DNA from 3 places in the Alkalimarinus alittae genome. Region 2 is predicted to be linked to each of the others. Evidence: predicted binding sites of a transcription regulator. Region 2 holds the regulator's gene; each other region holds the start of a gene.

What was found. The regulator LexA, encoded in region 2, represses DNA repair genes until DNA is damaged. The targets are predictions, from matches to a motif close to TACTGTATNNNNATACAGTA.
Region 1: a site for LexA is predicted at 2,487-2,506, ahead of NKI27_RS07095 (LexA family protein). Genes of this name have one in related genera too.
Region 3: a site for LexA is predicted at 8,463-8,482, ahead of dinB (DNA polymerase IV). Genes of this name have one in related genera too.

What each region holds. Positions count from the first base shown of each region.
Region 1 is NZ_CP100390.1:1,562,760-1,573,740, forward strand. It holds gene yghU (glutathione-dependent disulfide-bond oxidoreductase) at 1-776, shown strand, start outside; gene NKI27_RS07090 (Y-family DNA polymerase) at 785-2,032, opposite strand; gene NKI27_RS07095 (LexA family protein) at 2,026-2,475, opposite strand; gene recQ (DNA helicase RecQ) at 2,703-4,502, shown strand; gene NKI27_RS07105 (DNA recombination protein RmuC) at 4,547-5,872, shown strand; gene NKI27_RS07110 (DUF1631 family protein) at 6,046-9,684, shown strand; gene NKI27_RS07115 (tetratricopeptide repeat protein) at 9,849-10,682, shown strand; gene NKI27_RS07120 (CbbQ/NirQ/NorQ/GpvN family protein) at 10,837-10,981, shown strand, end outside.
Region 2 is NZ_CP100390.1:2,660,162-2,671,142, reverse strand. It holds gene NKI27_RS12205 (DUF1329 domain-containing protein) at 1-36, opposite strand, end outside; gene NKI27_RS12200 (DUF6586 family protein) at 271-777, shown strand; gene NKI27_RS12195 (hypothetical protein) at 900-1,142, shown strand; gene NKI27_RS12190 (cell division inhibitor SulA) at 1,159-1,644, opposite strand; gene lexA (transcriptional repressor LexA) at 1,641-2,249, opposite strand; gene NKI27_RS12180 (DUF1499 domain-containing protein) at 2,422-2,904, opposite strand; gene NKI27_RS12175 (translation initiation factor Sui1) at 3,023-3,388, shown strand; gene NKI27_RS12170 (ABCB family ABC transporter ATP-binding protein/permease) at 3,438-5,228, opposite strand; gene NKI27_RS12165 (PhnA domain-containing protein) at 5,348-5,932, opposite strand; gene NKI27_RS12160 (OmpA/MotB family protein) at 5,974-6,738, opposite strand; gene NKI27_RS12155 (motility protein A) at 6,760-7,569, opposite strand; gene NKI27_RS12150 (methyltransferase domain-containing protein) at 7,826-8,878, opposite strand; gene NKI27_RS12145 (NAD-dependent epimerase/dehydratase family protein) at 8,932-9,963, opposite strand; gene NKI27_RS12140 (HD-GYP domain-containing protein) at 10,256-10,981, shown strand, end outside.
Region 3 is NZ_CP100390.1:964,249-975,229, forward strand. It holds gene NKI27_RS04230 (HPP family protein) at 1-788, opposite strand, end outside; gene NKI27_RS04235 (LysR family transcriptional regulator) at 1,022-1,867, shown strand; gene NKI27_RS04240 (PhoH family protein) at 1,922-3,304, opposite strand; gene NKI27_RS04245 (CBS domain-containing protein) at 3,412-3,876, opposite strand; gene NKI27_RS04250 (START domain-containing protein) at 3,949-4,683, opposite strand; gene NKI27_RS04255 (DUF2804 domain-containing protein) at 5,009-6,037, shown strand; gene minE (cell division topological specificity factor MinE) at 6,178-6,426, opposite strand; gene minD (septum site-determining protein MinD) at 6,429-7,238, opposite strand; gene minC (septum site-determining protein MinC) at 7,404-8,252, opposite strand; gene dinB (DNA polymerase IV) at 8,526-9,602, shown strand; gene parC (DNA topoisomerase IV subunit A) at 9,774-10,981, shown strand, end outside.

The DNA of each region.
Region 1 (10,981 bases), 1.1 Mb from region 2:
CAGGTGCAACCCATGAAAAAACGCTACCTGTCGGTGAGCATGCTTTGCAGTTGTATTCTATGGGCACGCCTAATGGGCAAAAAGTCACCATTATGTTGGAGGAGTTATTAGCCTTAGGAAAGGCAGCAGAATACGACGCTCACATGATTAACATTATTGAAGGCGACCAATTCTCAACAGACTTTGTGGATATTAACCCTAATTCTAAGATTCCAGCATTAGTGGATCACTCTAGTAGTGACGGTGCTGAACCTATTTTTGAGTCCGCCTCCATTCTGGTTTATCTTGCTGAAAAATTGGGTGCATTACTGCCTGAAAAAGGCGTAAAGCGTACTCAAGTCTTCAACTGGCTGTTCTGGTTACATGGCTCTGCGCCTTATTTAGGCGGCGGGTTTGGTCATTTCTACGCTTACGCTCCTGAAAAATTCGAATACCCAATCAACCGCTTCACGATGGAGACTAAACGTCAGCTAGATGTGTTAGATAAGCAACTGGCGAAAAATGAGTTTATCGCGGGTGACGAGTACAGCATTGCAGATATTGCGACCTGGCCTTGGTATGGCAATTTAGTATTGGGTAACCTTTATGAAGCAAAAGAATTTCTTCAAGTCGAAGATTACACCCATGTTCTTCGATGGGCGAAAGCCATTTTAGCGCGCCCTGCCGTACAGCGAGGTCGTATTGTTAACCGAAGCTGGGGTGAAGAGTGGGAACAGCTTGAAAATCGTCATAGCGCTGAAGATATTGATAAAATTTTAGCGTTAAAGGCAGAGTGATATATACATTAAATCTTAACGATAGGTAAGTCGGATATCCGCGTTGTATAAGCCGGAGATTTAAAGTGTCGAGCCATTGACCAATCTCTGGCAATACCTTGTCTTGCAAAAAATAGGCATCCGTTACCATATCGTTTATTCATTTGGTCAACGGTGCTCATCAGCTTGATAGCTTGCTCTGAATCATTTTGAAAAAAGTCATTCTGGAAGTGCTTGCTATGAGTTAATTCTAGCAAGCCTACTCCTGCCCGTGCATAGTCATAGTCTTCACGAAATAAAGCATCTGAAGCTTTGATCGCTGTGCCGATGATTACCCGACTGTCATTCGTTGGGTAGGGCAACGATACCGTGCAACTGTTGCTGTAAGCTTGCTTTGAAAAACGCGACGTTTGGATCGTTACATAGATTCTTTTGGTGAGCCCATTTTGTTGCCGTAACTTTACTGCGGCTCTGCTGGCATAGCTGGCGACACTCTCCCTGATTTCTCGTTTAGAGGTGACTTTCTTTGAGAAAGAGCGGCTGCAAAATACTTCTTGCTTGGGAGGTGGTTGGGTGTCTAAGTCGAAACAACGAACTTCATTTAACTCCAGTACGGTTCTCTCTAGGGTTACTCCAAATTCATTTTTGATGAATTTGGGCGGTTGGTGTTTAAGGTCATGAACAGAGTGTATGTTTAATAAGTTAAGTCTCTTGGCTACTCTGGAACCAACCCCCCAAATTTTATCCACTGCAATTTTTTTGAAGACATTTTCCCAGTGATCAATATTTGAAATTAGACAAACACCATCCAGTTTTTTTGACTTTTTAGCGATGTGGTTTGCCAGTTTCGCTAATGTCTTTGTTTCTGCGATACCTACGCATACCGGCATTCGTTGATGCTGCCATGCTAGCCTTTTAATTAACTGACCATGGCTGATAGCGTCACTAAAGCCGTTAAGCTCAAGAAATGCTTCGTCAATACTGTATATTTCAATCCGATCACCTAGTGTTGCCAGCAAACCCATTAATCGTGCCGATATGTCACCGTATAGCTCGTAGTTGCTGCTAAAGACGTGAACATGATGCTTTTCTAGTAACGGCTTAATTTTAAAAAAAGGCACGAGGCCAGGTATACCTAATGCTTTTGCTTGGGCATTGCGAGTGACAATGCAGCCATCGTTATTTGATAAAACAACAATGGGCTTGCCTCTTAAATCGGGTCTGAATATTTGTTCGCAACTGGCATAACACGCGTTGCAATCGACCAGTGCTAGCATGTAAAAGCAAAGTTCTTCTGAGGTGAAATACAGTAAGTCACCACGCCTTCACAAATCACATCAATATCTTGAGGCAAAGGGATTGGCTGATGCTTTGGGTTTGCAGGTCTTAGCATTTGTTTTTTCAAATCTAAGATCTTGACTGTTAACTCCCCTGCAATAGACGCCACTATGGTACTGTCATTTTCAGGTTGAATGGATCGGTCTATGATTAACAGGGAACCATCAAGGATCCCCCTTTCTATCATTGAGTCACCTTGCGCTTTAGCTAAAATAGTCGCTGAAGGATGCTTTATAAGTAGCTCGTTAAGACTCGGTATGCTTTCAGCGTAATCATCTGCAGGTGATGGAAAGCCACATGCAAGGCGACGACTCAGTACCGAGAGCACTTCGTTAGTCGATTTAAACGACGAATGTAAAATACATAGCGGAGTAACTTTCATAATAAATATCATGCTGTATGAATAAACAGTATTATGATAGTCTTATTACTGTATAAATATCAATTAGAATTATTTTTTCTTTAATTCTATACATTGTGTTTTTTATTACTAAGTGAAACCTGGGTGATCAACTTGATAACAGCCCTCCCGTTGGAGCAACTAATGCGGTAATGTAAACTGGTGAGCGCGCGATCCAGACTAATGAACAAAAGTGAGAAACTCCCCTTATGATGCAGGAAGCATATAACATTCTAGAAAAGGTATTTGGTTATACCCAATTTCGGTCACCTCAGGATGAGGTCGTTAATTCATTGGTTGCAGGGCAAGATGTGTTTGTCCTCATGCCCACAGGCGGTGGAAAATCACTTTGCTACCAAATTCCTGCCTTGATTCGGCCAGGAGTAGGCGTTGTGATATCACCACTGATTGCCTTAATGCAAGATCAAGTGTCTGCGCTGTGTGAGGTTGGGGTTAGGGCGGCATGTATGAACTCATCTATGCCTCCAGGCCACAATGCCGAGGTTGAGAACTTGGTCAGAAAAGGTGAGTTAGATCTCGTCTACATTGCACCAGAACGCCTAATGCTACCTTCAACACTTGAGTGGCTCAGTAGTGTGAGTGTTTCATTGTTTGCCATAGACGAGGCTCATTGCGTTGCTCAGTGGGGGCATGATTTTCGCTCAGAATACTTACAACTTAGTATTCTACAAGAACGTTTTCCGGCCGTGCCCAGAATTGCACTAACGGCAACGGCAGACGCCAAAACACAAGAAGAAATCGTTGCTCGTTTGGGACTACAGCAAGCCGCTGTGTATATTTCAGGCTTTGATCGACCTAATATTCAATATCGTATTACTCAAAAAGTTAAAGCCAGACAACAACTGCTCAGCTTTATTCAGCAAGAGCACCTGACGGATGCGGGTGTGGTTTATTGCATGTCTCGTAATAAAGTAGATAGCACGGCTAAGTGGTTATCAGAACAAGGGATAAAGGCATTACCCTATCATGCAGGGCTTAGCAAAGAAGAAAGGCAACAGAATCAAGAACGATTTTTACGCGAAGAGAGTGTCGTTATTGTGGCAACCATCGCCTTTGGAATGGGTATTGATAAGCCCGATGTTAGATTTGTAGCGCACCTAGATTTGCCGAAGAGTATCGAAGCCTACTATCAGGAAACCGGCCGGGCAGGGCGAGATGGGTTGCCTTCAACGGCTTGGATGGCATACGGTTTAGAAGATGTGATCAAGCTCAAACAGATGATGGCAGGCTCTGAGGCGAACGAACAATTTAAACGCATCGAACAGCGCAAGCTAGATTCAATGCTAGGGCTGGCCGAAATCACCAGCTGCCGCAGACAAACCTTAATGAACTATTTTGGCGAAGCGTTAAAAGAGCCATGTGGTAATTGCGATAACTGCCTCACCCCGGTTAAGACTTGGAATGGCACCGATGCCGCGAGAAAAGCTCTCAGTTGTGTGTATCGTACTGGGCAGCGTTTTGGCGTGGTTCACCTTATCAATGTACTTAGAGGAAAAATGACAGATAAGGTGTCTCAGTTTAACCATCATCAGGTCACCACGTTCGGTATTGGAGAAGATTTAAGTGATACACAGTGGCGCTCGGTATACCGACAGTTAGTGGCAAGAGGGTATTTGAGCGTAAACTTTGATCACGGACAGTTGTTTCTCAATGATAAGTGTCGAGCCGTATTGCGGGGCGAAGAAGAGGTTGAGTTTAGGCTTGACCCTGTGGTTAAAAAGCAAAGCAGTCGCTCAAGTCGTGAAAAAGGGGCGCCTGTCAGTGAAGAAAATTCAGCACTATGGGAAGCGCTGCGCGCATGTCGCAAAAAACTAGCAGATGATCAGGGGGTGCCGCCTTATGTTATTTTTCATGACGCAACATTAAAAGAGATGATAGAAGTAAAGCCTGCTACATTACAGTCATTAGGCACAGTTAGTGGCGTAGGACAGAAAAAACTAGATAAATACGGTACTGATTTTCTTAGTGTTATTCTTCAGTATCAGTAGTTGTTAAATATAAATAGACGTTCGGCTCAGACGCGGGATAGGTTATGGAAGGGTATTTGTTAGCCGGAGGTGTTTTCTCTGGCGTTCTTTTGCTGGCGGTTGGCATGATGATTGGGCGAGCAATGGCGCGATCTGAAATGCGAGTCAACGAAGCTGAGCTTAAAGGGCGGTTAAATCTTAAAGATCAGCAACTTGCTCAGGCTGAATCTATGTACGAGGAACTGAATGAGAAAGAGCGGCAGTACTGGCAAGAGAAACTTAAGTTATTAGAAGATAATAAGGCGCACTTAAAGCAAGAATTTGAAAATCTAGCTAACCAGATATTTCAGGATAAACAAAAGCACTTTGCAGAGCAGAGCAAGCAAGGGCTTGATGCGTTACTCACGCCATTCAAAGAGCAGTTAACGGGCTTTCGTCAAAAAATAGATGATGTTTACGTTAATGAAGCTAAAGAGAGGGCGTCACTCAAAACACAAATCGATGTACTCTATCAGCTTAATCAACGTATCACGAATGAGGCATCAAACCTTACCAAAGCGCTCAAAGGGGATAAAAAACTACAGGGGACATGGGGTGAAATTCAGGTCGAAATGATACTTGAGCAGTCAGGCCTGAAGAAAGGGCGAGAGTTTGAGAGGGAACCCAACTTTAAAAATGATGAAGCCAAAAACATGCGCCCAGATTTCATCATACATCTGCCCGAAAGTAAGCATATTATAATTGATAGTAAAGTGTCTTTAATCGACTATACTCGGTATATAGAGGCAGATAGCGAAGAAGAAAAAGATCTTCATATTAAAGCCTATGTACAGTGTATTCGAGCGCATATAAAAGGCTTGAGCGGTAAGGGATATCCGAAGCTAAAAGGAATGAATTCGCCCGATTTTGTTTTTATGTTTCTACCTGTTGAACCTGCCTTTATCGCGGCATTTGAATATGATTCAGCGCTTTTTAATGACGCATTTGAAAGTCGTATTGTGGTTGTGACACCAACGACACTGTTAGCGACATTACGCACGGTTTCAATTCTTTGGTCTATTGAAAAGCAAAATCAAAGCGCGCGCGTTTTAGCTGACCAGGCCGGAAAAGTGTACGACAAATTAAGAGTTTTTGTAGAAAAAATGGATAGATTAGGCGGCCAACTAAATACTGCAAATGGTACTTATCAAGAAGCTTGGGACTCTCTACGAGAGGGTCGAGGTAATTTGGTGAGTCAGGCACAAAAATTTCTTGATCTTGGTGTTCGTGTAAAAAAAGAGCTACCTCAAGCGATTGTTGAAAACAGTGATTTGGATATAGCGCTTAGCGCTGAAGCCGCTGCAGAAATGAAATCCATTAAAAAAACAGAAAAAATACATAATAATGGGTAAATTAAGCAGTTTTCTTAACATTAGTCTATTCTAAATAGAGGGGAATCATTTAGCATAGAGCCCATTTTAGAATAATCGTTATTTAGAATAGATGCTATAAATCAACAAGGTATACTCTGTTGATATCTGAGAAGAACTTATTGAGGCTCGCAGCCACACAAAACTAAGGCATTATGCAAAATACTCCTTTTACAGCTCAACAGCAGCAAAAAAAAGACATCACCGAAAAGCTGCTATTAAGTTATCGCAAGCTTATTCTAGAAAATCTGCCGCTTGCGATTGAAAGAGCAATCAAAGAGGCTGAAGTTAAGCTGATGCTCTCCATAAATGAATCGATGGATGGCGTGCTTCGTTCTGATTTTTCCGTAAGCCTTCAAATGCTAGAAACCCGCAGTCATTGGTTGTCTGAAAAAGTATCTAAAGACGCCGTGATAGCGTTAATTGATAAATTAAAGTCGCAAAGTTCTACTCCCCCCAAAAGTGTGAAAAAGACACAAAAGACCCTATCTGTTGTAGAAAAAGACGACTTTGAAGACTGGTTGGCTATGAATTCTGCTATCAGGCTTATCGAAGAAGACCTGGGATATGAACTCAACCGTATATGTTATATCTTTGAAGTTATTTCTGGACGAGGCGTAGACGTTAAAAGCTGTCCTGTAGGCCCTTCTATTATCATAAATGCGTTTCAAGAGGGCTGTAGTTTATTAAAAATACCGTCTTCTTCTTATCCAATTATTTATAAGATTTTAGGCCGTATCTTAAACTCAGAGCTTAAAGATATATACGGAGTTCTACTTTCAGCAGCCGAGCGTTATGGTATAAGTGGGACGGCACAAAGTGAAAAGGAACCCTCGAAAAAAACGGCATACCAAGAAAGAGAGGCTGCTCAGGACGAATTAAAACCGAGTGCATCTTCAGAAACAAACTTTTTGGATAACACGCCGTTAATGGCGGATGAAGAGCTATTTGGAGCTCCAACTACTCAGCCGCAACGAGAGACAGGTCAAAACAGTCAAAATTCACCGTCGTCGGTCAGTGCGCAGGGAGACACATACGCGACATTACAAAGACTTATAAACCTTAAAGCTTCTGTTGCCGTGAACAGTGGGGGGAGCACTGCATCGTCAGGCCAGCCGGAAGCAAATGTTAGAGATATTCGTTATGCTTATTATCAATCTAGTGATGTTATTGAGGCCGTTAATCAACTGCAAAGTCTGCAACTCAAAGAAGACTCACTTAAAGAGGCGTTAGAACAAAGTGAGAGAACGCGTAACAAAGGTTACTCCGGTAATGTAGTTGAGCTTCCTCTCAGGGATGTTGTCAAAAAACAACTGATCGAAAGTGGTAAAGAAGAGGCTCAGTTAGGCAAAACAGACAACGAGTTGATTGAGATAACCGATCGATTATTTGAGACGTTGTTAGATCAAGTAGGTGTAAGCACTGTTCTGAAAAGGTGGTTAAAAAAGTTAAAGCTATCAGTGCTCAAAGTTGTTTTATTAGACCATACGTTTTTTTCTGATAATAGCCACCCTGCTCGGCAGGTGATCAACCAACTCGCGAAACTGGCTGGCACCAAGCGAACGCCTAACCGAAGTATTGAGCGATCTTTAGAATACTTTACCAACAGAATCATTAAAGAATATACGGGCGACCTGCGGCTTTTTGAAGAACTGCTGATAGAAATAAGTCACTTAGTTTCACGGCAAGAAGAAGCCTTTAAACGCAATGCAGAGCGCGTTGCGCGAGCCTATGAAGGTCAACAGAGACTGACTGAAGCGAGGGAAACAATTGTTTCTGAAATTGATCGGCGAATTAAGGGTAAGAAAATCCCTAAAATATTACTGTCTTTATTGGATGAAGGTGGTTGGCGGCAGTTAATGTTAGTGACCTTGCTTAGAGAAGGTGAAGACAGTAAGCGTTTTAAGGAGTCTTTAGCAGTACTTGACCAGTTATTAGCTTGGTTAGGTGAGTCGTCAGAAGGCGAAGAGTCGGTAGGGGATAGCTTTGAAAAAGATCTAGAAGCTCCGACCTTTTTAACGATGATCGATCGAGAACTTAAGGCGACCGGTCAAGCAACACACAGTAATATTATCGAAGAGCTAAAAGAATATTTAGTACAGGGCAAAAAAGTACCGCTTTGCCCTGCTGAACCCTATCGTTGGTCTGTTGAGACGGACCAAGAACAAATTGTTGCTGATAGCTCGCGTAGTCAGACAGAAGATAATAAACCTGGAAATAGTCGTTGGCATAAACGTGCAAGAATGATGGTGATCGGCGATTGGGTCGAGATAATTGATGAAGAGAACGTAGCCCAAAGGATGAGGTTAGCGTGGTCTGGCAGTAAGTCATTTAGGTTTGTGTTTGTTGATAGCCAAGGCATGAAGGATATCGACATATCGCTCGACGAATTGGCTGAGCGAATGAATAGCGGCAAAGCAACGCTATTAGATAAAGAAGAAGTGCCGGTTATAGATCAGGGTTTACACCAAATGGTACAGTCTGTTTATGAAGATTTATCTAATCAGGCAAGTTGTGATCCGCTAACCGGTCTTTTAAATCGTCAGTCATTTGAAAGAAATCTAGAGCGCACTGTTGCAGACTCAATGGCTAATCAAACCGCCTATGTGGTGTGCTTTTTAGATATTGACCAATTTAAGGTTGTAAATAATACCTATGGCCATATAGCCGGTGATCAGCTGCTAAAACATGTTGCATCAGTTGTTCGACAGTCTGCGGGGCCAATGGCTATATGTGGCCGAGTCGGTGGTAATGAGTTTGGCGTAATCTTTGATCATTGTGCGTTAAAAGAAGGTACTGTACTTTGTGAGAACATTAGAACTGCAGTTTCGGATAGCACCTTTTTATGGCAAGAAAACGCACTAATTGTGACGATTAGTGCCGGGCTAACTGAAATAGATGCCGCTTCAGATAGTAGTGACACGGTGATGAAAAAAGCCAGTGTTGCGTGTAACTTTTCAAAAGAGCACGGACGTAACCGCGTTACGGCTTATACTCCGCAGGACAGAGATCAGGCGCATCATGATGAAATGATGACATGGATTCAGAAAATTGATCATTCCCTTGAAGATCTTTTAATGCTTCGTTGCCAAGAGATTCGACCGGTAAATAAAGCCGAAGGTCGATTCTCTCATTATGAAATTTTATTAGGAGTGTACGATGAAGATAAAAACATTCTGCCGCCAGTGGCGCTTATAGAAGCAGCAGAACACTTTGGGCGGATGACTCGAGTTGATAAATGGGTAATCCACAACACACTCAGGTGGATGGAAAACAACCCAATCATTGTTGAAAATGTAGATGGCTTTTCTATCAATTTATCAGGCACATCGATTAACGAAGAACACTTTTTAGATTTTGTACTTAGCGAACTTTCAGCGACCTCGGTTCCACGTCATAAAATTTGCTTTGAGATCACTGAGACAGCCGCAATAACAAACCTATCCGATGCGACTGATTTTATTAAAGTGTTAAGAAAAACAGGCTGTAAGTTTTCGCTGGATGATTTTGGAACAGGTCTTTCTTCTTATGCGTATATTCAGAAACTGCCAATGGATTACATTAAAATTGATGGTGTATTTATTAAAAATATCGTCAATAACAAAAAAGACCAAGCCTTAGTGAAGTCAATTAATGAACTCGCTCATTTTATGGGGATGGAGACCATTGCAGAGTTTGTCGAGAACTCAGAAATTTTGTCGATGTTAAAACTGATTGGTGTTGATCATGCCCAAGGATATGGAATAGCTAGACCTGCTCCACTCAGTGATGCATTCTCTAGCATTCGTGCATAAGGCAGCAAAAGATCATTTCGGTGGTTTCATTTACAACTTCTCTCATCTATTCTTCTACTAATGGTTTTATATATCAGAAAGGTTTTAATTTTACTTTGGTACAAGGCTCCTCTTAACTACCATTACTTAAAACGTTAACTCGGACTAAGCAGATAGTGGCATATATGCATTTATTATTTTCAAAAAAATGGCTGTTAATTTTTATCATTCTTCTACCATCAATTTCAGTTGCAACAGGTCTTCCGCCTGAGCATGAAGCAAAACGCTTGTTATTGGCGGTGCAGCATTCAATCGATAATAGTCAATGGGATAAGGCTGAGGAGCAACTTAAAAAAATAGCAGAGTTAGACGTGCCCCTTGATGCCAAATTTCACTATCTGAATGGACAGGTTCAACTTCAGCAGTCTGAGTTTGATTTAGCCCAAAAATCGTTTGAAATATATGTTCTCCAAGCGGGTGAAGAGGGTGAATTTTACATCCCGTCTTTAAAGATGATTACTGAAGCAGATGAAAAAAAGAATGCGGTTGTAATCAAGAAAGAGCCTGTCAATACGGCAGATTTAGTGCTTGAAAAAAACAAAGATAGCTACCTAGAGTCACTTAAAACTTTATATTTAACTGATTCTTCAATCGATGCTCTAGTGTTGAGAATTAACAGTATTCTTTCTACACATCCTTACCAAGGTGCCAGAATAAAGCAAAAGAATGCGAATAAAGGCGCCAAGTACAGTATTAATGTCAACGGTAATGAGCTTCAGATTCAAGAGAAGAAGTATGATAGAGACGGTGCGCCGACGTTATTAGTCAGCAAAATGGATATGTATGGCGTAGACCCATTTGTTAAATTTTCGTGTGATTATGACCGCTATATTTGCTGGTTATACCATCCGGTAAGTCAATATGACCGTTGGATATTAATTGATAGAGATGAGAAAGCAGCTGAAGAGCTAAGTGATGCAATGGCAAGGCTGATTAGATTGCTACAAGGAGGAAAGTAACTAACTCACTGAGCTGATGGCTTAGTCTGACCTCGGTCAAGGGGGCTTTTGCTGTTTCAGGGTATGGTAACGGCATCCTGAAGATTCAAACTATGATGCGCTTTAGCCGCTGACTTGAGTCTGTTTTTAGAATATATATCCATGGACCCGCTTTATGAATGCGTTTGAAAAACCACAAGACCAAACCGACGGCCTTTTTTATCAGCCACAAGGTAATGAAGAAGCGTTGTTTGAGCACGCGTACAACCACCAACTGCCTGTATTGATTAAAGGGCCTACTGGCTGTGGGAAAACACGAT
Region 2 (10,981 bases):
GACTGCTACAGCTGTAACCAGTTTGGATAATTTCATATATCTACGGCCTCGCATGCTTACTAATAAGTCTTTATTAATTGTATTTATCTACTGCAAGCTATAACTTGCTGATAGTTCGTTAAAAGTTATTACCTATAATAGTACTTTATTTTGAAAAATCTGTATGTTTCGAGTTGTAACTGCATTTTTTTTTGTAATAACACATTATTACGTATAATAATCCGTAATATCTCATGTAGGTTAACGACTTCGAGGCGAAAAGTAGCAGCAATGAATAAATGGCAATCTCAGACTTCACAAAAGTTATACCTTGCAGATATACAGCTACAAGCTTGGCAAGAATTCAATTTAGCGTCAACAGCCGTTTTTAAACCTCGCGATGAGTCACACAAGCAATCATCAATTTTATTGATGAGCGCAGCGTGGAGTAGTTTAGTTAATGAATTGGCGGAATATCACCAACGACCTTCTGACTTATCAATGACACTTGAGCGCTTAGTCAGCGAGATAGGCAATGAGCTCCCTGAAATTGAATATTTGACAGAACTTTCAAAGGTTCAAGGCAGCTGGGTGTCAGATTTAAGAAAAAACGATTTATTAGTCAGGCTGCCTAAAAGCCGTGAGCCCGCAAGTGAAGAGCAGGATCTTGCATCCAATGCATTGATCGCGACATCAGGTGCTGCTACTGAAGTTGATTCAATCGAAAACTTAAAACGCATTTTAGGTGAGTTTAAAAGTTACTTAGAAGACCTAAGGTCGAGAATGTCTGAATGGTGAGGATTTTAAAGGGGTTTAGTAGTATACTCTGGCAACAATTTATTAATTGAGTGTTACATTAATTTTTAGAAAGTGTATCCAGTTTCTTTTGAAATCCATATGAATTCAGGGCTGTTTGTTTTATGAGTAGTGCGTTTTTAGAAATTATAGAATTACCCAATGGCGATTTTGCTTTACAAAAAGCAGATGAAGATGGGGATGCGTTAGTCACCATTACTTTCTCGAAAGATGCAAAAGAGTTCTTGAAAGAGCATAACGTAACGGTTGCGAAATCAATGATTAATGCAGGCATTCAGACCGTAGGCGTGATATCAAAACAAATAGCTGAAAGTGATATAGAAGAAGAGTTTAGAACGGTTCATTAAAGGATAGTCAAACCCTTTATCTATATCTCATCACGAGGCCGTGGCTACTTCCTTTGGCTGATGCGGCCTCTAACAAACGGAAATCATTTTTAGTGAGCTTGTTAGTCCATGCGATCACTGCATGGCAGGTACCCGCTGACAGTGCTTGTAGCGTAAGGTCAAGTGTAGACTTTGACTCGGTTGATCTTAAAATCATTATTTGATTTGCGATAATACCAGACTGTTGTTGCCAGCGATTAAGTAAGCTTTGTGGCGGGTCAATCCAGGCCAACCAACGATTCTCTTGATTCAATTGTGTCATCATTGGTAGAAGCATCTGAAAGTTTTCAGCTTGCTCTGGCGATAATATAATTTCGGTCACATTTCCAGCACTAGGTGCAGTAGCCGTTTGAGCAGGCGCTTGCAGCGCTACTGCAAGCTCCGCCGCATTATCTTCAACTGCATACAAGCCTTGCTCAGGTTCAATAGCGGGTTGCTCATCATAAAAGCTCATTTGTTTCATGATAAATTTTCCTTTCTGATAACCCCTACGCCTAAACCCTCGATAAAGAGCGCTTGTTCTCTAAGGTCAATAACGATAGGTTCAAATTCTTCATTCTCTGCAATTAGCTGAACTTCATGTTTGTTTTTTTGAAAGCGTTTTACGGTGACTTCGTCGTCTATTCGGGCAACGACTATTTGTCCGTTACGAGCTTGTTCGGTTTTATGTACGGCCAGTAGGTCTCCGTCCAGAATCCCGATATCCTTCATACTCATGCCCTTAACACGCAAAAAATAGTCGGCGCTTGGCGCAAAAAAGTTTGGTTGAAGGCTACAGTAATCTTCAATGTTTTCTTGAGCCAAAATAGGGTTACCTGCGGCCACTTGACCAACGATAGGGATTCCGGGTTTGTGGTGCTCGGGTAAACGAATACCCCGGCTTGCACCTGGAACAATTTCAAGTGCGCCCTTTTTGGCTAGTGCCTTAATATGTTCTTCTGCGGCATTAGCTGAACGAAACCCTAACTCTTTTGCGATTTCAGCGCGAGTAGGTGGGTAGCCTGTTTCTTCAATGTTACGTTGAATCAGGTTTAAAACTTCAGTTTGTCTATTGGTTAATTTAATCATAACGGCCGCTTATTCATGTGTCTTTATACAGTACATGTAAATGTATACAGTATTTTTTAAAAAGTAAACATGAACAAACAATTATTTTAAATAGATAAATAGATAAATAGATAAATTGATGATTGAGAGAAACAGGATAGACTCCGGCCTTATGATGGCCGGAGTAATATGCTTAATTAACGATGTTTTGCTTTTGTAGTTCTGCTCTTATTGCTTCAAGGCGCTCACGATTAACGCCAAAGTCTTTATGGCCTAAGCGGGACGCAGAGCGAAGTTGTACACGGTTGTTTTCTTTGTCTAGTAAGAATTCGGTGTCGTCTACAAACCTCATAATACTGCTTGTGTATTCTGCATAAATATAGTGATCATCTTGTTTAATGATCTCGGCGTTGCTGTTTTGCTTTATTAATGACTGCAATGAAGACCATGCTTGCTGTGGGTTGTCTCCTTTAATCACAAGTGCATCAATATAGTGAGTCTCGTCTTTTTTATCTTCGTAACTGCTCACGCAGTTAGGGCTATCAGGGCAAGGTGTCAGTTGGTTATCTAAGATGCCTATATCTACTGGCCGGGTCCCAGTACAGGCGGTAAGCAAGGTGGCTGATAATAATATACCTAGGCTGCGTATGTGCTTTTGACCTGCTGTGTGAATCATGTTTATTCCTTTAATTAAATGAAATAAGAGATCTTTTTGTTAATTAATGCCTATTAGGAAATTAACAGGAATTAAAATAGAATACGAGCTTCAGGTTTAAATGTCAGGTTTTCATTTTATGTCTAGAAAAAGCAGAGAATCAGGTGGTTTGGTATTCTCAACCGAATTCGGAAAAATGTGTCCTGGGTGCGGTGAGTCCGTTTCTCGGTGTCGGTGTAATGAAAAAAGCGGTATTGAAGCAGGCGATGGCGTCGTAAGAGTCTCAAGAGAGACGAAGGGGCGAAAAGGAAAGGGCGTTACACTCATTACCGGTGTGCCGCTTGAGGCCAAAGAGCTAAAAGATCTAGCCAAAAATTTGAAGCAGAAATGTGGGGTTGGCGGAGCGATTAAAGATAGGGTGATAGAAATACAGGGTGATCACCGCGAACGTTTAGTTGAAGAGCTCAAAAAGTATGGCTGGGTGGTCAAAAAAGCAGGGGGTTAAGGCCTGCTTTTTAACGCACCATTTTGAATGGGTCGATACACCTATGTTATTACTCACGCTCTTTTTGCTGAATGCGCCATAACTTAGCATACTGACCATTCAGTGCTAATAGCTGCTCGTGGGTGCCTTGCTCGGCTAGTTCCCCATGGTTCAATAGAATAATCTTATCGGCATCGACGACGGTTGATAAGCGGTGAGCAATTACCAAACTGGTATATCCTTCTGATACTTCTTTTATTGCTTCTAAAATCGCCTGCTCTGATCGGCTATCGAGTGAAGAGGTTGCTTCATCGAAGACCAGAATAGGTGGGTGTTTTAGAATGGTTCTGGCTATTGCCACGCGCTGTTTTTCACCACCAGACAATTTAAGGCCTCGTTCGCCAACAGTCGTTAAGACACCTTTGGGCAGCTGACTAATAAAGTCATCTAGGTGCGCTAAGCTAATAGCTTTTAACACCTCTTCGTCGCTAGCGTCTACGTTTCCATAGCGTACGTTTTCTAAAATAGTGTCATTAAAAAGTACTGTATCTTGGGGGACAATTCCGATGGCTTTTCTTAACGATTGTTGTGTTACATCACGCAAATCTTTGCCATTAATGGTGATTGACCCTTGGTTGCAGTCGTAAAAACGAAAGAGCAGCTTTACCAGTGTCGATTTACCTGAGCCACTTTCACCCACTAATGCTACTTTTTCGCCTTCTCTAACGGTAAAGCTAACATTTTTAATGATTGGCCTTTCAGAATTGTAGTGAAAAGATACATTGTTAAATGCAAGCTCCGCATTCGCGAGTGCAAGGTCTTCTGCATCTTTTGAGTCCGTTATTTTGGGCTGCTTTTTGAGTAGTTCAAACATCTGCTCGATGTTTGCTAATGATCCTTTTATTTCGCGATAGACAAAACCTAAAAAATTAAGCGGAATGAAAATCTGCATCATAAATGCGTTTATTAATACAAAATCACCAATACTCATGGTGCCATCTGCGACGCGTAGGGCTGCGAGTGCGAGCATACTGGTGGTCGCTACGGCGATGATTAATGCCTGGCCACCATTTAATGCAAACATAGTGAGTCGGTTTTTTCGTTTCGCGTGCTCCCACGTTGCTAGGTTTTCGTCATAGCGATTCGACTCGTATGTTTCGTTGGTAAAGTATTTAACCGTCTCATAGTTAAGCAGGCTATCTATAGCTCTCGAATTGGATGCAGAGTCTGCCTTGTTGACCTCTCTAACGAAGCGAGTGCGCAAGTCTGTCGCCACAATAGAATAAGCGACGTATGCAACAACAGATAATAAAATAATCAGGGCAAAGCTAATGCCGTAGTTGTAGAAGAGTAGGCCGATAACCATCAAAACTTCAAATAAAGTAGGGAATATGTTGAACACTAAAAAGCGCATCAGCATGTTGATGCCTGTAGTGCCTCGCTCGATATCTCTCGATAATCCACCGGTACGGCGATTAATATGAAAATCCATATCAAGTTTATGAAGGTGTCTAAATGTTTGAAGACCTATGCGTCTGATCGTCCGCTCTGTCACACGGCCAAATAACGTATCTCTAATTTCATTAAATACGACGTTCATAAACCGGGCTAAGCCGTACGCGGCAACAAGCCCTAAGGGCGCCACTAGTAATGCGCTAGCACCTAAATCTTTTGCATCTAGTGCATCGACAATGTCTTTTAAAATGAACGGAATAATGATGCTGGCAACTTTGGCTAACACTAAACAACTTAATGCCAAGAAGACGCGCTTTTTAAACTCTAAAAGATAAGGAAATAGCATTTTTATTACATGCAATTTCATGCCAGCATCTGGCTCTACATCATAGTTGTGGGGTCGCATTCATCTTTGCTCTGAGTTTTAAGGGGTGAGAGTGTTGCAGTTTAAGTTATAAGATAGACGTTAAAGTATGAGTCAGGTAGAGGCAAATTCAGTTCGAATTTGCCTCATGTGTGTTGTGACTAGTTTGACTTCTTCAGGAAGCAGGTCAGTAGTACGATTCGTGTACCGTTAACGCGCCCTTCGATATGCTCAGGGTTTGACGTTAACGAGATGTTTCTAACAGCTGTGCCGCGCTTGGCAGTAAATCCTGCGCCTTTTACATCAAGGTCTTTAATTAATGTGACGGTATCGCCTGCCTGCAAAACTGCACCATTACTGTCTAGCGTCGGTGTTGTGCTGTCATCGCTTTCAGCGGGAACCGTTGATTCTGCCCATGCTTTTACATCATCTTCGAGGTATAACATATCAAGCAAATCGTTTGCCCAGCTTTCGCCAGCGGTTGATAACTGCTTGAGTTGACGCCATGCCATAACCTGAACAGCAGGTACTTGGCTCCACATACTGTCGTTTAAGCAGCGCCAGTGGTTTGCATCAATAGTATCGGGCTGATCGATTTGTCCACGGCAAGTGTCGCAAATCATAACGCATTTATCGGCATCATTTGTTGCATCGGGTGGAACCTGATAGAGATCCAAGTTTGAATCAGAAGAACAGAGTTCGCATTTTGAATCGCAACGTTGTAACAATATAGTTTCTGTACTCATAATCTAATAACCCTCTAAAATTTGGCGCTATTATGCCTCTTTTAGAGTTTAAAATCACTGTTGCCTGATGCTCCCTCGATTAAAATCAGCAGATTAACCCTTCGGTTCATGCTTCGGTTGGTTTGACTGTTATTAGGCGCGAGGGGGCGAGTATCGGCATAATTAGCGGTACTCAATAGTGATTTGGGTACCCCTTGAGATGAAAGGTAATGCAAAACACTATTGGCGCGAGCGGCTGATAACTCCCAGTTAGATGGGTAAAGCGATGTGTTAATCGGCGTATTGTCGGTATGACCCTCAATCACTAGCGGTTTATTCAGTGCTTTTAATGTTGGAACTAACGCCAGAATAGCTTGTTTACCCTCAGGCTTGATAACCGCCTTTGAAGAATCAAACATTAACGTATTATCAAGGCGGACACTGATATGCCTATCGTTGCTGGCAACTGTTATGCGGTGGTCGGCACTGAGGCCTCTTAATGTCTCTGTTAAGGCTTGAGGTGCGGGATCATGAGCGGTTTGGGGTGTGGTTTGAGGTGTAGCTAGAGGTGTAGTTAGAGGTGTAGCTAGAGGTGTAGGATCATTGACTAGTGGCTGTTCGGCAGCTGATGTTTGATCTGTCGATTTTAAAAGCATAATTATTAAGAAGGCGATAATAAGCAGAAACACATCAATATAGCTTAGCAACCATGATTCACTATCAACGCGTTGATCAGGCAGAATTTTGTCTTCTAGCGCAAAGTCATCGTAGTAGGTGGGCGATGTTACGACTGCAGCTATTGGCTTGCAATAAGGTTGATAAGCCATAATAAACCCCCGAATTATTTGCTAATGGTTAAGTGCAGGCTCTAATGGGCGTGAGGTGAGCTCTGCCCCTAAATTGCAGTGCTCAAAAGGGTCGAGCGTTTCCATCGCGAGTTCGATGAATGCAGCGCTTTTTCGTTTTTCAACCATCATGATGCCGACCATCATAATGCGCATCCACTCAACCAGTTGATCAGCCCTGCGTTCAAGTTTAATAGCAATGGGCTTAAAAAAAACATTGGCAAATATTAATCCGTAAAACGTTGTTACGAGTGCAATAGCTAAGTGGCTCGCAATGTCGATACTGGGTTGATCGCTAATTAAGTACATCATATTCACAAGCCCTAATAGCGTGCCAACCATGCCAAACGCTGGGGCGAACATCGCGAGGGAGTGAAATAGCTTTGCTGAACGGTATTCTGAGTGATGTAGCTGTCGAATTTTCCAATTAAGCACCGAGGCTATTTCATCGGTGGTTCGGCCATCGATAATATGCTGTACACCCATGTGTAAAAAGCTGTTGTCGATGGTGCTGAGTTTCTTTTCAACGCCTTTAAGGTCTTTTCTGTTCCACAAATAAGCGATTGCGGTCATGTCTTTAATGGCTTGCTGTTTATCGATGGCGTGGTTATCGATCAATAACTTTACCGTGCGGAATGCGGTCAAAATATCTGATTTTGAGTAACTGAAAAAAAGTGCGGTGAGCACACCCCCGACAATGATTGATAACCCAGGTAGGTTGATAAAAAGTCCAGGGTCTTTGGTTGAAAAGATAACGGTAGCTAATATTACCGCTAGGCCGGTGGCAATTGCGATAACCGGTAAACGAAGCATGATATTCCCCTGCGTTAAAAACGACTGATTTGGTTAGTCTTTAAGCAGCAATTAATGTGCCTTTAGCCTATTTATGCTTACTATAGAGCGCAACAGGCTGTAAATAGGCGTTATTAGGCGTGCAAAGGGGGTAATAATAGGGGGGGGAGGGGAATGATTTTGCCTTTAAGCGATAAAAGATGACCGGACAGCGGCCACCTTTTTCAACGAGACGCTAAACTTCTCTTAGTGTTGCTCAGCTATAGGTGTTGTTCAGTTAACAGCACCCACCACTTGAATCACTGTTGGCGTCTTCCCAAAGATCAAAGGGGAGTGAGGTTCCGCAACCTTCAAAAATGCCATAATGTGTATCCCAGTTGCCGATAAACTCGAAGTGATCTTTAAAGCGAGTGTCATGAAGCATCTTCCATGTGTTGCCGCAAACAGGGAATACTTTTCCTTTTTGAATCGCATGGTGTTTATCGAGCCAAAATACTTGAGGGTGATTAGGAATAGAGCCCTTGTAAATGACCGCTTGCCCGTAATCTTCGCATTGAGGTTCTAGCTCAGGTAGCTTAAATAAGCGGTACGTTGCAGAGAAAAAGTTTATATGACCAATTTTGTCTTCAACGCTTTCATTGTCAATAGTGATAACACTGTCTTCTACTAAACGAGGGTCGTTAAATCCAGACTTTTTAGCCAAATTAATAAAGTCATTCCAGTATAAAGCGCCACTTAAACACTCTCCAAATAATACAGGGTCATTGACTAGTTCTTCTTCAACTCGTCTATCGGCGTAAACATCGGAGAAATAAAGCTCACCGCCTGGTTTAAGTAATCGATAAGCTTCTCTCATGACGGCTTCTTTGTCAGGGGAAAGATTAATAACACAGTTAGACACAATGATGTCAAAGCTATTGTCAGGTAAATTTAGCTCATCTAACCGCTCAATATAACCGAGCTTAAATTCAGTGTTCGGCTTAGCATAGCCAAATTTATTAGCATGGTAATCGACATGTTTTTGAGCAATATTCAATTGCTCCTCAGTCATATCAACACCCACCACAGAGCCTTTTTCGCCGACCCATTGAGACAGCACATAACAGTCTCGACCTGAGCCACTGCCTAGGTCAAGAATGCGGGTGCCCTCTAATAGTGCTGGCGCAATCAGACCACAGCCGTAATAACGCGCCATGACTTCATCATGAACTTGTGACAATGCGTGCTTAATATAATGAGGCATATTACTGTCAGTGCAGCATGCATTGGTTTTGAGGTCATCACTATGCTGAAGTACTTTACCGTAATACTCTTTAACGTCGTCTTGCATAAATACTCCTGTGGTGGAATGCGGTTATACTATCGCTAGAGTAACCGCTAACACTAACGGTTGCTATCTAATTGGTTTTTTACTTTTTGCGCAATGGAAGGCTTAATTTTCTGGTTGTCAAGCAGCCATTGAATGCAGTCTTTAATAGTGTCTTCGGCCTTGCGAGGTGTAATACCCAAGGTGTCAATGGTGTCTTGAAATTCATAATAGGCGTAACGCTCAGCCACTTCATATACCAAATCATAGGTGAATGGCGGTGTAATACCGGTGACCTTGCAAAGTGATTCTACGACCTTAGCAGTCAGCAGTGTTATTGAGCGACTCATCCCTAAATGAAGTGGTTTAACCCCTGTGAGCTTCTTCAATAACAGGCCTGCTTTTTTAACCTCCATATTTTCGCCACCCGCGATATAGCGATGATAGTTTTCACCTTTGGTCAGTGCAGCAACGTGGATATCTGCAACATCTCTCACATCAACAAAGTTAAGGCCGCCAATATAGGTTTGGCCTTTGCCATTAATCCAATCTTTAATCATTTGGTTTGAGGGGGTGATTCTGTAATCGTATGGGCCTAATACAATAGCAGGGCAGATAACAACAACATGAATTCCATACTCTTTGGCTAAGGCTTGTGCTGCCTGCTCACTTTTAGTTTTTGCAATGTAATATGGGTTTTGCGGGTCGTCATTCCAATCACTTCCAGTTCTTTTTTCATTAGGGTCATAAGAAAAACCAACAGACGCTACAGAGCTGGTGTAAACAATGCGTTTGATTCCGGCTTTGTTAGCTGCAGAAAATACGTTTTTGGCCCCTTGAATGGCTGGCTCGACAATCTCATCTGCTGTTTTTGCAATGGTCTTGTACACCGCTGCTAAGTGGATGATGGCATCACAGCCAATCGCCGCCTGTTCTAAACTTTCTGCATTCATCACATCGCCATAGCAAAGCTCAAGATCGAGGCCATCAATACCTTGTGTATCAGACGCTTGTCGTATGAACCCTTTAACGGTGTGTCCCTGTTGAATGAGTGAGCGAACGACGTTTGCACCAATGTGTCCGTTAGCACCGGTAACCAGAACTTTCATGCGATATTCCTTATTATTTTGAAGCTTAATAGGCTTGTACTCGTCTTAAGATCAATACCTTAGGGGTAGTACCTTAAGAGAAGGCTTTAGGGATATTAATAGTGACCGTATAATGGCCCTTGCTCAGCTATAATTCAAGGTTAAAGATATCAATCTATTAGTGGTTTATTTTTAGATAACTTTGCTAGAATCATAATAACCCAACGAATAAGAATGATCGGCGTATTAAAGTCATTTTGGTACCGCTAAAATAGCCTGATGCATCTAGAAACTGAGTTATCTGGAATACAATATGAGCTCGTTAAGCGTAAATAATAATCACCCAGAACTGGGTGGCCAAACAGCACCCACAGATAAGCTCAATCATGGCGAATTCTTATTCAATGGCTTTTCTGAGCTATTCAACACCTATGATGTATTGGCTGAAATACATCGAGGTTTTGGTAATGATCAGAAACTTCGTATTCTTTGTTATCAATTATCTGAATACCCTAGTTTAATGGACGCCTTTAAAGCTGCCGCCGAGAGTCATCCTGACTTTATCGAAAAAGCGCTGTTTTGTAGTTGGTTTTGCTTTTTGATAGCAGGGCAATTAAAACTGCCGGTTAGTGCGACTAAAGACTTATTTATTGCGGGTCTTGTTCAAGATATTGCGGCATCAGGTAGGGCGCATTTAAAAAAACTGTCGCCTATTTTCTCGGATGAGGCGGGCTCATTAAATAGTGAAGCGAATGATGATAACCACCCGGTCATCACAGGGCGCTTTTTAGATACGATTCCTCGACTTTCACCAGGAATTAAACCGATTATACGCACCCATCATGAACGGTTTGATGGCTCGGGTTTTCCTGATGGTAAAGTTGAACAGGGTTTAAGTACAGCGCAACAAATATTGATTGTCAGTAATGAAGTGAGCGATCTTTGCCATCGTGGTGTTGAACAAAACTATAACTTCGTCTCTATTTTGCCTATTTTAAAATTGAATGCGTCAGTTTATTTTAGGCCTGTTTTTAGTGCC
Region 3 (10,981 bases), 1.7 Mb from region 2:
TGTCGAATTGACCAATTTAGCCCTAGCTTACCATTACTGTAGCAAACGCCCGCTGAAATAGACTTTGGTGAGATAGTAAAGTCATATGACTGGGTGTGTTGTAGAGCGCGCTCAAAAATATCACTGAGGTCTTCAGCTGAAACATCAATAAATGAATCGAGTTGCTGAAGTGCTGCAGTAAAGTCTTCCTGGGTTAATCCATGAGCTGGTTTGGTGCGCTTATGGGCGCTAATGCGCTGAGACTTTGTGAGTCCATGCGCAGGGTAACGTCTTCTCTTAAATAGATAATTGAACGCTACAGCGGTAAGTAACAGTATAGATACATTGGTTAGAATTGGGTCGATGACAAACCCAAACCCCATGTTATGGATAGGCTCGCCACCGATAACTGCCAATAGTGCGGTCGCCCCTCCTGGTGGGTGAAGGCATCTTAGATAATACATAGCGAGAATAGAGAGCCCAACAGCGGTAGCACTTGCTACAATGACATTGTCAAAAGACTGGAAGCAGGCGACGCCTATAATGGCCGAGATAATATGCCCACCCAGTACCGGCCAAGGTTGTGATAGCGCGCCGTGAGGTACCGCAAATACAAGTACTGCAGACGCGCCGGTTGATGCCACAATAAGGGCGGAAGGTGTAGCGCCTTCAATTCTTAACGATAAGAGATAGACTATCGCAATACCCACTAAGCCGCCTAAAGATGAGATTAGTTTTTCCAAATGGGACGTGGTGTTTTGCTCAACCCCTAACACTAGGGCTATTTCTCGTAACCAATAATTTGTCATGTAAAACAGGTGCCTTATCTAAAGTCTCTGATTAAGTTAGGTTAAATTGGGGTGTTAGCTTTAGCAGTTGCTCGTGAGGATTGGCTTTGAGCGGCACTATTATGGAGCGCTCGCACCAAAATACAGCGTGTCTAACAGAAAGGCAGCAGTCTATAGTTGATGTTAATAGTTGTATAATGAATATATTTAAATAAACAATTCAATATTATTGATATTAAAATACGGTAGAAATCATGGATGTCGAATTAGCTCGAACGTTTCTTGAAATAATGAGTGCTGGTAGTTTTCTTGAAGCTGCTGACCGTTTGCACGTTACGCAAACGGCTGTTACTGCACGAATAAGTAGTTTGGAGGCAAAGCTAGACTGTAAGCTGTTCGTAAGAAACCGGTCGGGCGCCAAACTCACGCCCGATGGTGAGCGTTTTGTTGATTATGCTACGTCGCTGGTGCAGTTGTGGGATAGAGCCCAAATAGAAATGAAACTACCCTCTGGTGTAGATACTCGGCTCTGTATTGGTGGGGAAACGAGCCTGTGGACACCACTAATGGTCAATTGGGTGTTATGGGCTCAAAAGAATATAGAAAATATCGCCTTGCACACTGAAGTTGCCGACCCTGAGAATTTGATTGAAAAGCTCGGTAAGAATAGTCTTGATGCCGTTATTGTTCATCGCCCTAATTATTACTCTGGTTTTGTTGTTGAACAGTTAATGGAAGAAAAATTAATACATGTGAGGTCTGTAAAAAATCCAACGCCTGACCTTTTTGTCGATTGGGGCCCAGCGTTCCGCGATCAATTTGATGCAGCACTGCCCCAACCAAGACAGACTACTTACTCGTTTAACTTTGGACCTCTCGCGCTACAAGTATTGCTGCAGAAGGGGGGGAATGGTTATTTTCGTACACGGGTAGTTAAGCAGTATATTGAGCGGGGTATGCTAGAGCGGGTGCCTGGCGCGCCTGAGTTTACTCACCCTGTATACTTACTCTATAGGCAAGGAGAAATGACGGAGAGCTTACAAAAAGCACTAATGGGGTTAAGGCTGTTGGCAAGCGAAGATTCGCGCTGGTTTCTTTAATGCTAGGTTAAAGGACACCACTGCAAGCGAGGTTGTTCGCTTGCAGTGGTGTAATTAAAGGTTAGCTTCCGCAAATTCCGCTAATATCGAACGAGGTACACCCTTTAGGTGAACGTGTCCGCCATGTTTGAACCGTTTAAAACGTTCCGTCATATAGGTTAAGCCAGAGCTTAGTGGGCTGAGGTAGGGGGTATCAATTTGTGCAAGGTTGCCTAGACAGATGACCTTGCTGCCAGTGCCTGCACGGGTAATAATGGTTTTAATTTGATGGGGGGTTAAATTTTGAGACTCGTCAATCAGTATTAAGCTGTATTGAAAGCTTCGCCCTCGTATATAGTTTAAAGACTTAAATTGAAGCGGAACCTTGTCGAGTATGTACTCGACGCTACCATGAGTGTTTTCATCGTCTTGGTGAAGTGCTTCGAGGTTGTCTGTAATAGCACCAAGCCAAGGTTCCATTTTCTCGGTCTCTGTGCCGGGAAGGAAGCCAATATCTTCATCCAAACCTTGAACGCTTCGTGTAGCAATAATGCGTTTGTATAGTTTGCTGGCCACTGTCATTTCTATGGCTGCGGCCAGTGCTAGAATTGTTTTTCCTGAGCCGGCTGCTCCGGTGAGATTTACTAAGTGAATATCGGGGGAGAGTAATAAATGAAGCGCCACTGCTTGGTAGATGTCTCTTGGGGTTAGTCCCCATGCTTCTTGTTGCATGAGCTCATCTTGGCGAATATCTTCTAATACAATTTTTTCATCATCAAGTTCAATAACCTTGCCTACAAAACCTTGCTCGTCAATAACAAACTCATTGATATGTAAATTTGAAAGTACTCCGTCGCGTTTAAGAATATGCTCGGTGACACCTTCACGCTGTATGGTCTCAACCTTGTCGATGTTATCCCAGAATGAGTTTTTAAATTCAGTGTAGCCAGAGGGAAGAAGCTCTACGTCGTCTACTAATTGGTCGTTATGATAATCTTGTGCTTCAACGCCAAACCCTCTCGCTTTCAAGCGCATGTTGATGTCTTTGCTGACGAGAATTATTTCAAGATTCTTATGAAGTGATTGAAGGTCTGCAAGGCTATTAATAATTTTATTGTCGTTGAGGTGATCTGGTAGGTGGGGGCCTTTGCCATCTATGGGGTGCATTAATATTGAAATGGTCCCCAGTGGGTCGGATTTTTCGGTACGTTTAATCGGTACGCCTTTTTCAATTTGGTTGGGGGTGGCGTTACCCAGCAGTTGGTCAATCATGCGTATTGCTTGTCGGCAATCAGCGGCAATCGATTGCTTTACAGATTTGAGCTTGTCGAGCTCCTCTAGGACGGTCATAGGGATGATGACCTGATGCTCTTCGAAGCTTAAAAGAGCGCTCGGGTCGTGAATGAGGACGTTGGTGTCGAGTACGTATGCTTTTTTCTTATTTCTGCTTACAGCCATACAATAAATACCTCTATGAGCACAATGTTGGATTAAGCTAGTGGGTTATGTGAACAACGTATGTTATGCCATTATTGAGAGTATGCGGTTGCTGCAGTGTTAAGGTTTTATTGTGCATCCGCGATGACTTTTAATAGGTCGTAGGTTGTTATAATGCCTGTGACTTCACCTGCATGAATGACGAAAACCCGATGAAGATGTTCATCCATCATTAGCTCAGCAATTTCTTTTACGGGGGCGTCTTCTTCTACAGAAAAAACAATGGGCGTCATTATGTCTCTTACTTCAACAGGGACATTGATCATCTCTTCGAAGATAAACTGTTTGAGGCGGCGAGCCTCTTTTTGGTCTTCTTCAGTCATCCTCTTTTCATGTTCACTTGATACATTATTCAAATGAAAGTCGGCAATATCTTTTAGGGTCGCAATGCCAATGACATCACCCGCTTCGTCAATAACAGGGCTTCCGCTGATTTCGTTGTCAGATAAGAATTTTGCAAATTTTTGCATGGTCCACGATTGAGGGACCGATTTAACATGCGGAGTCATGATGTCGCGTGCGACAGGGGTCATTGCGAGTTCCTTTTCATTTATGCCTATTATCTGCATTCTAACCCTAGGGTGAAACTTTGAAAAGCAGCAAGTTTAAGGTGTTGCTGTTTGTTGGCGAGATAACGTTGAATCTACGCCGATAATCATCCCTTGTGAATCAAATAAGATGTTCGCATCTTGGTATTTAGGTGACTGAGCAGCACGCTCTAGTGCCTGAAGTGATTGAACTGGAATATCTACAATCAGTGCATTTACTAACCAGCCAGGAAGCATGCCGCCTGGTTCTGTGTGCTGTAGCCAAGTCATTTTAGTCTTGTTGTCTTCGAGTGGCTCAAACGAATAAATGGTTTGAGCAACATGTACTCTTTCATATTCGTCACTAATCGCTTTTTTATGGTCTGTTGCATTCATATGCATATAAATTATGCCGCTTTTAGGGTCATTGCTTGTCTTGATATGAAGTACGTAGTCTCTATCTTTGAATGGCCAGGGCATATCGTTGACAGAATAAGCATAGCGATCGTTAAAGCTTTTTTCATCGAAGGCGCTCGCAACGGTGCAGCCTAATACCCATTCCATACACGATTTAGGGTTAGCCATAACCGCCATCAGGTTGTTTATTGGAGCATCAATAATGGTAACGGCTTTAAACGCTTTGAAGTTGGAGTTGGGGTGTGGGCGAGTGTATATAGTAATACTACCCTCTGTTGTTTGCTCTTCCCAGTCTGGGGCATCCATAGGCACCTCGCTAGAAATAGCGAAAGAAGAGGCAATGGTCGTTGTTAGTGCAAGTATTATTGAAATAGCAGATAAAAAAGAACGAGTCATAATTAAACTTTATTGAGGGTTAAAAATTAGGTTCAGCATTGTATAACTAGCTTAAGTGCAAAAGCTCGAGTTATATCAGCGACCGACTGCAACCTATGAGTTATTAGCACCTGATAAATAAAGGCAGTCGAGTCTAAATCGGACAAAATCAGCTAATTAACATATAGATAGCAGGTGGATTTTATCACTGACTGAAGGTTATAAATGATAATTCATATACATTTTGGTAAAAATGTTCGAGTTTACCTTGGCCGTTAGTTGGAGAACGTGTCCAATTAAATAATAATGATCAGATATATTGAGCACTGACTATAAAGGGGGTCTAGTGAAAAAGCCTACGACAACGTTAATTCAAGATAATGGCAGTCCTATATTCGGTGAAATACATCTGCCGGTTTCTGAGGTTAACTACCTAAAGTACGATCTAAGAACCCCGATGGACAAACCTATTGAAGGTGTTCGTAAGCGAATGGCGTTTAATCAGTTTCAGTTTATTGGCGTGATGAGTGAAGACATTATTGCGGGTATTGCGATTGTTGATTTGAAGTTGGTCAGTAATGTGTTTGTCTATGTGTATGATTTGAAAACAGGCGTTCTTGTTGAGAAAAGTTTATTGCAGCCGCTGTCTATCGGAACAATTATTGAAACCAGGCCTGATACGGGAAAAAGCGTGTTTAAACAGCTAGGAAGTAAGGTTGAAATCACAACAAACGAGAGTGGTAGTGAGCGCTATATAGCGGTTAGTCTTGGACGAAATATATCGATAAATGCGACGATGTTTCAGCCTCAAGAGTATGCCCCACTAAGAGTTTGCTCAAAAGCGGGCTATAACGGTTGGGTTTACACTCAAAAAACCGCGGGGTTGGCGGTTAAAGGGGTGATTCGCTGTAGCGGAAAAGAGTACATTTTGTCACCCGAAACGTCTTCAGCGAGTTCGGACTGGAGCTGTGGGTTTATGCGCAGAGAAACCGCCTGGAATTGGGCAAGTTTTTCTGGGATGTTGGCTGATGGGCGGCGCGTTGGGCTTAACTTGGCGGCAGGTGTTAATGAAACGGGCGTAACTGAAAACTGTCTGTGGGTCGATGGCACTTTAACTAAACTTAATATGGCGATTTTTGAGTTTGACCGCTACCAACCCGAAAATTCATGGCAGGTGAGAACAACAGATGGTCTTTTAGCGCTTACGTTTCAGCCGATGGGAAAGCGAGAAGAAAAGATTAATGCATTAGTTATTGCTTCAAACTTCAAGCAAGTATTTGGCTATTTTAGTGGATGGATGATTGATTCATCAGGCGAAAAAATAGCGCTTGAGCGCATTCCAGGCTTTATGGAAGATCATTATGCTAAGTGGTGATTCAGCTGTGAAGTACGATCTTTTGAAGTACGATCTTTGGTAGGAGAGAGCTGCGATGCGATAGTGTGGATGTTAACACTATTGCGCCAAAGTGACGCTCCTACCAAGCGATGTAAAGGACAATCAAAAAGTAATGACTATCAATCGGGCAAAGTTACATTGAGCTCTAGCACTGAACAGTTACCGTTGTTATCCAGTTGAACTTGGACTTGATCTTGGTCGATGGCTACATACTTGCGAATAACGGCTAAGATTTCCTGCTGAAGCTCTGGCAGGTAGTCAGGTTGGTCACGCTTTGTACGTTCATGGGCGACAATGATCTGTAACCGCTCTTTGGCGATCGACGCAGTGTTTGTTTTCTTTGTTTTGAAGTAGTCGAAAAAACTCATTATTACCCCCTAAACATCCTTTTAAAGAACCCTTTTTTCTCGACTTCAAGGAAACGATGTTCGCGCTCTTCCCCTAATAGTCGGTCTACAGCATCTAAGTATGCTTGGCCGGCATCACTGGTTTCATCCAATATAACTGGAACACCTTGGTTTGAGGCACTCAAAACAGTTGGAGATTCAGGAATAACACCTAATAATTTGATGGCTAAGATGTCTTTCACATCTTCAACGCAAAGCATTTCACCCGTTTCTGCACGAGCGGGGTTGTAGCGTGTTAGCAGTAAATGCTCTTTTACTGGCTCTGAACCCATTTCAGCTCGTTTGGACTTGCTTTGTAAAATGCCCAAAATGCGGTCTGAATCTCGAACCGAAGAAACTTCTGGGTTCGTCACGATGATGGCTTCGTCTGCATAATAAAGCGCCATTTGTGCGCCATGCTCAATACCCGCTGGTGAGTCACAAATGATAAACTCAAAACGCTCAGCCAATTCATTGAGAACGCGCTCAACCCCTTGTTGTGTTAGCGCATCTTTGTCGCGTGTTTGAGACGCAGGCAAAATAAATAGGTCGTCAATGTGCTTATCTTTGATAAGCGCTTGGTTGAGCGTTGCTTCACCGTTAATTACGTTAACGAAATCATACACAACGCGACGCTCACAGTTCATGATGAGGTCAAGGTTTCGTAGGCCCACATCAAAGTCAATAACGACAGTTTTGTGCCCGCGTTTTGCCAGCCCCGTTGCAATGGATGCACTAGATGTTGTTTTACCAACACCTCCTTTGCCTGATGTAATAACTATTATCTTAGCCAATGTTTATTTCCCGTTTGTCATGGTTAATCGTTGCTGATTGTCCCTATCATTCTTTTTCGCACACTAATCAGGTTTTATACTTGGATCTGATTATAAGGCGAGCCTATTGTGCTTAATGCTATCATCCTATGAGTGCAGCACTTACAACAGAGTGCCGACTCGATCTTATTCTACTAATGCTTTTACTGTTAATGTTTCATCGGAAAGATGAATTTGAGCTGGTTTCTTCCAACTCCCATTTTGTAAATCTTCGCTGATTTTATACTGTCCTGCAATGGAAACAAGCTCTGCTTCTAGACTGTGGCAAAAAATGCGTGCTTTGGTGTTTCCTTTAACGCCTGCCAATGCTCGACCTCTCAGAGGGCCATACACGTGAATATTACCGTCAGCCAGTATTTCTGCTCCGGCGCTAACTTGAGCAAGTACGATTAAATCGCCATTTTGGGCATAGACTTGCTGGCCTGAACGGACAGGTTGATAGATAATACGCGTTTCGTGTGATTTCACTTCTACGACTTCAGCGTCTTCTGCTGGCTGAGCCGTCTTTTCAGTTGGTTGAGTGTCTTGCGTTTCTGAGTTAGCGGATGTGGCATCTTTTATCTCCGCTGTTTCGGTTGCCGCAACAATGTCTTCAATTGCGTGTACGGCGGCTTGCTCAGCCTCTACGGGCGAGGTTTTTTCTTTCTGTGCTGGCAATGTTGCTAAGCCTGCAAGTTTAGCCGCTATCTGCTGAGTTTCACTCCCCCCTCGCACTGCAATAGGTTTAACTGAGAAGGTGCTACAAATTCGAATTATCTTCTCAAAATCTGCGGGTCCCTTGGAACCGTCAAATTTTGCCAAGCCAATAACGACAGGCAAGTTTTTAAAGAAATCGGGGGCTTGCTCTGTTTTTGCGGCTAGCTCAGCTGAAAACTGAGACGGCTCGAAATAGCTGAGTTCTAATACGGTTAGCGGAAGCAGGGAGCCTTTTAACTGTAGGCAGCTTGCTTGAGATGATAGTGCGGTTGAATTCATGGATTAGTCCTAGCATTCGTCCCTGATACGCCAATACCTTAACGGATATTTCCGAGAGTGTTTGGCTGAACGTTATTATGTGTAATATGACGCTTATGTTAACACGAACATAAAAAAATATGAGGCTTCTTTTAACGGCAATGATTTTTTCTTCTGGCTGTGATTGTAAGCTTATTGATGGGGCACTTAATGCTTAAAAGTGGCCTAGTTGACTGTATAAAAAAACAGTATATATTGTGGGTTAATGTAGTATTACCTTAGAGATCGTGATTAATGGGTAAACGAAAGATAATTCACTGCGACTGTGACTGTTTTTATGCCGCTGTTGAGGTCAGAGACAATCCCTTGTTGCGTGGTCGGCCATTAGCAGTAGGTGGTTCTCCCAATTCTAGGGGGGTTATCGCAACGTGCAGTTATGAGGCAAGAGCGTTTGGTATTCATTCAGCAATGTCGTCTGCAAGGGCAGCCCAGCTATGCCCAGATTTAGTATTTATAAAACCTGATATTGCAAAATATCAGGTGGTCTCTAAAGGTATTCATGAGGTATTCAAACAATATACCGATCTTATCGAGCCGTTGTCCCTTGATGAAGCGTACCTTGATGTAACTGATTCTCCATTTTTCGCTGGCAGTGCAACACTCATCGCTGAAGACATACGTGCAAAAGTGAGTCAGCAATTAGGCATTACTATTTCTGCTGGTGTGGCCCCCAATAAATTTCTCGCCAAGGTTGCCAGTGACTGGAATAAACCCGACGGTCTTTTCGTGATTCGCCCTGAAGATGTCGCTTCATTTGTTGTTGCGTTAGATGTTTCAAAAATTAATGGTGTTGGCAAAGTGACTAAAGCAAAGCTTAACCAAATGGGAATAGAGACGTGTGGCGACTTGCAAAACGTAGGTGAGGCGGAGTTAATACAGTCGTTTGGGCAGTATGGAACTCGCCTATTTTCTGTTGCTCAAGGAAAAGATGATCGGCCGGTACAAACGTCTCGAGTGAGAAAATCGATATCTGTAGAGCATACTTTCTCAGAAGACTTGAAAGATATTGTGTCAATTATTGATCGGTTGCCAGTATTAATAGATGAGCTAAGGGCTAGGTGTGAGCGTAAGCTAGGACAAGATCGCGTCATCGCAAAGCGGTTTGTGAAAGTAAAATTTTTTGATTTCACACAAACAACACTCGAACACAAAATAGAAACCGCTCATGAAGAGTGGGACTCTAATGATATCTATCGCACACTGTTAGAAGCCGCTTGGGCGAGGGAAGGTAAGCCCGTCAGGCTTTTAGGTGTGGGGGTTAGGTTGAGTGTTAGAGAAAATGTGGCGGGTCGGCAGCTATCTTTACTGTAAAGAATATCGATAATTATAAAATTCTTTTGGTTGCTGTTTTATTGATGTGTTCTGATGCCTATAATGAGTGCAGTTCACGGCATTTTGATGTCGCTCGGTAATGTTTTGATCTTCCATATATAAGAGTAGTGACCAACCATAATAATGAAAGCAGGTTTCTAAGGGTAATTCATGACAACGATTATTGATCAACTGGATGAAGGTGTTGAGCGGGTATCGCTTAAAGAATATACCGAGAAAGCGTATCTCGATTATTCGATGTATGTCATTCTCGATCGTGCCTTGCCTCATATTGGTGATGGGCTAAAACCGGTTCAGCGTCGTATTGTGTATGCGATGTCAGAACTCGGGTTAAAATCAACCGCTAAGTATAAAAAATCAGCAAGAACGGTCGGTGATGTATTGGGTAAGTTTCACCCTCATGGTGATAGTGCCTGCTATGAAGCCATGGTTTTAATGGCGCAGCCGTTTTCATATCGTTATCCATTAGTTGACGGTCAAGGTAACTGGGGCGCACCAGATGACCCGAAATCATTTGCTGCCATGCGTTATACCGAATCTAGATTGGCGCATTATGCCGATACCTTGCTAAGTGAATTAGGCCAGGGGACTGTTGAATGGGGGCCTAACTTTGATGGCACAATGGAAGAGCCGTTAACATTACCTGCACGACTCCCCAACTTGTTATTAAATGGTACTACAGGTATTGCTGTCGGGATGGCGACTGACATCCCACCTCATAACCTGAGAGAGATGGCATCTGCTTGTGTGCGTCTACTTGATGAGCCTTCTGCAACTACGGAGCAACTATTAGAGCACGTAAAAGGCCCCGATTTTCCAACGGGCGCAGAGCTTATTACACCTCAAGCAGAGCTGCAAAAGATATATGAAACCGGTCGTGGTTCATTACGCATGCGGGCGGTATTTAATCAAGAAAGTGGTGATGTTGTCGTCACAGAGCTTCCGCATCAGGTGTCGGGAGCCAAAGTACTTGAGCAAATAGCCGCACAAATGCAGGCTAAAAAGTTACCAGTGGTGGCAGATTTACGAGATGAATCTGACCATGAGAACCCTACACGCTTAGTGATTGTTCCCAAGTCGAACCGCATTGATATTGATGCACTCATGGCGCACTTATTCTCAAGCACCGATCTTGAAAGAACCTACCGTGTGAACATGAACGTTATTGGTATTGATGGTCGGCCAGCCGTTAAAGGGTTGTTGACCCTCTTAACAGAATGGCTTCGCTATCGAACTGACACTGTCAGAAGGCGACTACAGTATCGACTTGATAAAGTTCTTAAGCGGTTGCACTTATTAGAAGGTTTGTTGACAGCCTTTCTTAATATTGATGAAGTTATTCATATTATTCGTACCGA